2 regions of the Glutamicibacter arilaitensis Re117 genome follow, and region 1 is predicted to be linked to the other one. Evidence: riboswitches for the same ligand, from Rfam matches in the RefSeq annotation. Region 1 holds a riboswitch; the other holds the start of a gene.
What was found. Region 1 has a riboswitch for S-adenosylmethionine ahead of AARI_RS03410 (hypothetical protein). Riboswitches for the same ligand answer to the same signal wherever they lie in the genome.
Positions count from the first base shown of each region.

Region 2: it holds a riboswitch for S-adenosylmethionine, as region 1 does, so the genes downstream of both, AARI_RS01720 (methionine ABC transporter ATP-binding protein) here and AARI_RS03410 (hypothetical protein) in region 1, are expected to answer to the same signal.

Region 1 is NC_014550.1:641,904-645,308, reverse strand. Features, by position in the region: gene speB (agmatinase) at 1-257, opposite strand, end outside; gene AARI_RS03420 (hypothetical protein) at 559-975, opposite strand; gene AARI_RS03415 (cupin domain-containing protein) at 1,113-1,676, opposite strand; SAM riboswitch class IV at 1,959-2,072, shown strand; gene AARI_RS03410 (hypothetical protein) at 2,089-2,355, shown strand; gene AARI_RS03405 (VIT1/CCC1 transporter family protein) at 2,411-3,405, shown strand, end outside.
Region 2 is NC_014550.1:277,020-280,424, forward strand. Features, by position in the region: gene ggt (gamma-glutamyltransferase) at 1-666, opposite strand, end outside; gene AARI_RS01715 (NmrA family NAD(P)-binding protein) at 881-1,744, opposite strand; SAM riboswitch class I at 2,052-2,143, shown strand; gene AARI_RS01720 (methionine ABC transporter ATP-binding protein) at 2,238-3,257, shown strand; gene AARI_RS01725 (methionine ABC transporter permease) at 3,254-3,405, shown strand, end outside.

The DNA of each region.
Region 1 (3,405 bases):
AACGGCGAGGTATCTGTCGCCGGGTTGTAGGGGCGGATCAGGCGCGAGGATTCACGTACGTGGTTGGCACCAAAGCGGGCACCGGGACGATAGGAAACACCGGTATCAAACGGCACTCCGACAATCTTGATGTCGGCTTTCTCCACTTGGTCCAGTCGTGGAAGCCGGGCATAGGTGCCGCCTCCTGCATAGCGCGGAATCATCGCAGCATTGATGGGCCCTAGACGACCATTTTCCTCGATACGGATTTCCTTCATCGCAACTTCCTCCCCAAGACACAACAGCACAAAAGCCAGAGTTGTCTAATACGAAACTTCAGTTTTCTATTATGCTATTTTGTCTGCTGGATCACGTCAAGATCAGGCTTCCTCCGCCACAAGAATCCAGGAGAAATGTAGAACGCCGCCACCCGGGATTGGGTGGCGGCGTTCGCTTCAACTATGTTCTTGGCGTTCAGCTGGCAGAACTACGATTCTGCTGGGCAAGCACTTCCAGCGCGTGGTGCCAAAGTCTTGGAGTTTTGACTATATTTCAGGCTATTTCGCCCAATGAAGATGATCAGCTCTCGTCAGAGTGCTTCTTGCTGGCTTTAACCAGCGCACGATCGACCTCATGGATACCTAGGCAAAAACCTGCGGACATGATCAGTGACTTGATAGTCAGTTCAGAAAGATCATCGGCTACGTACACCAGCTGAACTGGTCCAGCCAAGATCAGCAAGACCCCGGTCCACAACATATAGACCCACGAGGTATGCGCTTGGGCCATCAGTGGGAAGCGTGCGCGGCGGCGAATCGTGCGCACCCCGATGGTCACGATCACGATCGCCAGAATCGCAGCGCCGATGAAAAAGAAATTGCGCTGGGTGCGGATCCAGGTCAGGGTGGTGCCGACAAGGACACCGAAAAGTATCGAAGCCCACCAGCTGATGCTGCGCAATTGGTCATGCGTTGTGGTCGGTTCCCGTGTTTTCACACCTCTCCCATCACTTATCGATCCCAGCGCCCAAATCAACGCAATGCTTCTAGAATACGCGGTTTGCCGGCCCACCAGCCAACGCAAGGCTGCGCAGGGACTGTCCCACCTCCAGAACAGAAGCTGGAGACGGACAACTAGAGAATCAGCGTCCAGGTAACCACGGCGGTCTGGTCGGACTCGTTCTCCCAGCTGTGCGGCTCACGGCCGGGGAAAGTTATAGTGTCGCCAGCTTCGAGTTCCACTCGTTGATCAGGTAATACGAGCACGAACCTGCCGCCAATCACATGCAGCACTTCCAGCTCGCAATCCACCGAATACAGTTCCGCTTCGCCGGTGCCCTTCGGCGCGATCTCGGCACGGATCATCTGCACCCGCTTTTCGCTGCGAGGCGTAACCAGCTGCTCCGTGATGCCATCACCGCCGAGGGAAACGCGAGGAGCCTGCTCCAGTCGCACAAGTTTGGTTTCCGGAACTTCAAAGAGCGTACCGACTTCAATGCTCAGTACTTCGCACAGCCGCAAGAGGGTCGAGACCGACGGGCTGGTCAGGTCGCGCTCGACGCGTGAGAGGAAGCCCTTGGTCAGTCCCGAAAGCTCGGCGACTTGGTCAATGGTCATGCGCTGGGTTTGGCGCACCCCGCGCAGCCGCGCGCCAATATTGATCGCTGCACCGGTTGGTTCAACTGGCAAGGTTTTCATCGTTTGGCTCCATCGACGATTCTCATAGCGGCAAAGCCCAATCCATTTCGGTTTCAAGGCCTGCGGAGCAAGTTTACCAATGGTAAACACGCGGTGATCTCTATCGGCATTCATTCTGCCCCGTTCACCCCACCGAAGATGCCTAGGGAACTGCCTATGAGTCGTGAACAGCTCGATGGCCTGGTGTGCCGACTGCATCTGGTTCCAGCAGCGAAGCGGCAGTCATATTTCGCCCCATGACTTCTTCAAGTCCCCACCCCGGCAGTAGCATCAGAATTGTTGCTTCACGAGATGCGGCGCCAAGCTCCGACTGGCCGCACACCAACCCCAAGTTCATGGGTGGTTCGGATGAGGAAGCGGTCCGCGCATCAACAGTTGCACGGGCAAGAGCTCGCCAGAGAGATGCAGCCCCATGACGTATCCAATCCTGCCAATCATCGACCGCCAGACCGGACAGGTGCAGTTCAAAGCCGAAGGCCACTGGCATATCCGATATGTAGCGGATCCGCTGCGGCTTGAACGACTCCTTGCCCGGGGCGTGAGACGGCCGATCTTCGACCCGGAAACATCAAATTTGCTGCTCGTAGTGCCAGCAATCGCAGATCCTGCAGGCAAGAAATTTGCTTTTAGCCTTGCCAAATTCCCAAGCAACGGAGCCCTGACTAAACTGGGTAGCTGATCCGACCCACGGGTTTCATTGGGAAACTCCATGTACTAGGAGAGTCATCTTCACGATGTCACAGCACTCAGCAAGCGAACCAAGCAAAACTCAGATTAAGCGATGGCGGCAATACCTCGCCGACGAAATCGCCGAAGGGGCCATCTACCGTGCCCTCGCGGAGAAGAAAACCGGGCAGGAACGGCAGATCCTCTTAGGCCTGGCCGAAGCCGAAACACGCCACGAAGAACACTGGCGGACCAAGCTCGGCGGACACGTCAAAGACGTTCGTCCATCCTTGCGCCGCACCATGCTGCGTTTCCTGGCACTGCACTTGGGCTCGGTGTTCGTGCTGGCCATGGCCCAGCGCTCGGAAAGCAGCTCCCCCTACCGTGATGACAAGGATGCCACCGCACAGATGGCAGCCGACGAACAGGTCCACGAGGAAGTAGTCCGTGCGCTGGCTACCGCTGGCCGCGCACGTCTTTCAGGCAACTTCCGCGCCGCGGTCTTCGGTGCCAACGATGGGCTGGTTTCCAACCTGGCGCTGATCATGGGTATCGGCGCCACCGGTGTCTCGGCAACCTTCGTGCTGTTCTCCGGCGTTGCTGGTTTGCTGGCCGGTGCGCTGTCCATGGCCGCTGGCGAATACGTCTCAGTACGTTCCCAGCGCGAGCTGCTGACCGCTTCGCGCCCAACCCAGGTCACGCTCACTGCAGCCCCGAACCTGGACCTCGATGCCAACGAGCTGCTGCTGATCTACAAGGCCCGAGGAATGAGCGATGAGGATGCCGAGCACCGTGCGGCCGAACGCATGGGCATGTTCACCTGTGACTGCAATCCCGGCTTCTCGTTGAACCCAGAAGGCCGCAGCGCAGAACTTGAAAAAGAACATGAAGAGCTGGGATCGGCGACCGGAGCGGCCACTACCTCGTTCTTCCTTTTTGCGTCCGGCGCTATTGTGCCGATCCTGCCTTATATCTTCGGCCTATCCGGCCTGAGCGCAGTCATCATCTCCGTGGTGCTGGTTGGCATCGCCTTGATGATTACCGGCGGCATCGTCGGCTTGCT
Region 2 (3,405 bases), 360 kb from region 1:
CTTGAAAATAGTCCCGACCTGGGGAGCATCGCCGCCGGGCAGGAACAATTGGCTGGTGGAGTCGAACGCGTTGAAACGTTCCTTGTTATCCAGCGTCTGTTCGCGGAAAGTCTCGTCAACTACGAAGCCGCGCGAAGCAATCTGCGTTGCCGGGCGCAGGACCTGCTTCAGGTTCTGCGATCCCCAGTTATCCAGGGCGCGTTGCCAAGTGGCCAAGGTTCCGGGTACGCCAACTGCCACGCCGCTGGTAACCAGTTCCGGGGTGAAGTTGTACGGATCGCCCGTTGCCGGGTCGATGAAAGCATCATGGGAGATGCCAGCTGGTGCGGTCTCGCGGCCGTCAATGGTGCTGACCTTGCCGGACTTCGCATCGTAGTAGAGGAAATATCCGCCACCGCCAATGCCCGCGCTGTAGGGTTCGGTGACACCCAGTGCCGCCGCAGTGGCCACGGCCGCATCCACGGCATTGCCTCCCTTGCGCAGAACTTCAATGCCGGCGGCGGTGGCCTCCGGGTCTACCGAGGAAACTGCCCCGCCGGTGCCAATGGCCGTCGAGTCTTTCTGGGTGTGCCGTGGTTCCGCGCTCGCCGGAAGGGCTGAGAAAGCGCCCAGGCCCAAGGCGATAACTGCCGCGCAGGCAACTGACCGTAATCGTGCTCGTGACATACTTTGATCTCCTGGAAAGGTGGGGATGAAGTATGCGCAAATTTACGGGAACGGTATGCCGTGCGTGGTTGTGACACGCAGCACTTGTTATCCGTGCGCTAATTCCGCCCTTGTCCAGCGAATATGTTTGGTTATGACACGTAAAACAGTCGGGCAGCCACCACGGCATTGAATGCCGCGAATGACTGCCCGATTAAACTCTTAGCCCCATGGATTACTTGTCCAGGTTCTCCTTGATGACCTTGCCCAGGGAAGCCGGAGTCCGGCCGATCAGCTTGGCCAGATCGCCGGAGTTGACCTCTAGCGCGCCTTCGCGAACGCGCAGATCGGTATCGACGAGAATGTGGGCGAATGCTGCGGGGACTCCGGCATCCGCATAGATCTTTTCCAGCTGTTCGGGATCCATCTGCTGGTAGGCAACATCCTGTCCGGCAGCAGCGCCAACGGCGCCAGCGAGCTGGGTGAGGGTGAACGGCTTGTCGCTGCCCAGCTCGTAGATCTTGCCACTTTGCTCCTCCTCCGAGAGCAGTACCGCCGCGGCGGCATCGGCGTAATCGGCCCGAGCCGCTGCACTGATCTTGCCCTCGCCGGCGGCACCGAGCACCATGCCGCTGTTGAGGTAGCCCATCAGCTGGTCCGTGTAGTTCTCGATGTACCAGCCATTGCGCAGCAGCACGTAATCGATGCCGGAACCGGCCAGCAGGCGTTCGGTGGCGATATGCTCCTCGGCAAGCTTCATTCCGCCGGTCAAAGCGTTGGCAATAGAGGTGTACGCGATCAGCTGGACATCCACCTTCTTGGCGGCGTTGATGACGTTCTCATGCTGCGCCACGCGCTGGCCTACCTCGCTGGCTGAAATCAACAGCAACTTGTCTACGCCCTTCAGCGCGGATATCAGTGCCTGCTCAACGTTGTAATCAGCAACGCGGGTTTCCAAGCCTTTGCCCGCCAGCGGTTCCAGCTTCTGCGCTGAACGTCCAATGGCAACCAGATCAGCGGCCTTCGCGCCGCGCGCCAGCAGCGCATCGACGACTAGATTTCCAAGCTGTCCGGTGGCTCCGGTCACGGCAATCTTCATGGCAGTCCTTTCAAAAGCAGTCAGTGATTCCAACCGTAGGCCAGCAGCGCGTATTCCCGATGCCGGGCCGGGGCACCAATTGCCGGCGGTTGCCGGAGAAGGCCCCCCGGCTGAGCGCAAATCCGCAGGAGCACCTCCTACTCAAAGGGTCACATGAGGGGCAATGCGACAAATCATGACGCCGAAAATGACGCCGGCAGCCCGCTTTTCCAGTCCGGGGATGACGTGATGTCGCAGTGTTGCGCAACTCTTGGCTCGGTTCGGACATGGAACGCAGACTGGGAACACCTGGCCGCCAAGGCCGGGCAACCCATCCAGAGCGACCGAGAGACCTGGCTCGTTGACGTCGCAGCAACCACCCGAACCGCGGGACGGTGCTACCGCCAGGACCGATGGAGCAGTGGCTGCCACCGGGCCACGCCTGGCTACGAGCCGGCTCAACCTCGGCCCTGGGCAGTCCTTCACGGTGCAACAGCCAAGGAGCACGCAGCACATGATTGAGATCAAGGATCTGCACAAGCACTATGACACCGCGCAGGGGCGCATCGAAGTGCTCAAGGGGATCGACCTGTCGGTGCCGGAAGGCTCGATCACGGCAGTGGTCGGCCCTTCCGGGGCCGGCAAATCGACCCTGTCCCATTGCATCTCGCTGCTGGAGAAGCCCAGCAGCGGGCAGATCCTCATCGACGGCAAGGACCTCGGCGCGCTCTCGGGCAGGGCGCTGCGCGCCGAACGCCGCGCCATCGGCACGATCTTCCAGAACTCGGCCCTGCTGAGCCGGCTGAGCGTCGCCGAGAACGTGGCACTTCCGCTGCGGAACCTCGGGGTGGTCCACCACGAAATGCAGCAGCGGGTGGCCCAGCTGCTGGACCGGGTCGGGCTGCTGGAGAAGGCGGACGCCTATCCCGGGCAGCTCTCCGGCGGCCAGCGGCAACGCGTCGGCATCGCCCGGGCCCTGGCCCTGCGGCCGCGGCTGCTGCTCTCCGACGAAGCCACCTCGGGCCTGGATCCCGAATCCACGCACCAGGTGCTGGGGCTGCTGGATTCGCTGCGCAGCGACCTGGGCCTGTCCATCATCCTGATCACCCATGAGATGGATGTGGTGCGGCATGTGGCCGACGAGGTCGCCCAGCTGGCCAGCGGGCGCATTGCCGAGCACGGAGCCCTGCATGAGCTGGTGGCCTCGCCTGGCTCGGCGACCGGGGAGAAGCTGCTGCCGCTGCGGTCCGAGGAACTGCCGGCAGGCTTCGACTATGCCGTGACGGTGGCCTACCGCAAGGACCGGGTCGATCCCGGCTGGATCTCCCGCCTGGGCATCGAGCACGGGATCGCGGTGGCCCTGCTTGGCGGCGCCGTCGAGGCGCACCATGAGGGGACCTTGGGCCGAGTGCGCTTGGGCGTGCAGGGCGCGACCCCTCAGGACCTGCTCCGGTTGCTGGACGGGTGGGGCCTGCAGGCCGACCCGGGCAGCCTGGCCCGCAACAATCACGAACTGGTGGAGGCCAACGCATGAGAATCCCATTTGAAAGCGCAGCCGTGGGCACCGACACTCCGTGGCAGCAATTGCCCGCGTTGATGCTGCCGGCCTACGGCCAGACCTGGGCCATGGTCGGAATCGTCATGGCCCTGGTCATCAGCCTCGGAGGACTGATGGGCATCGC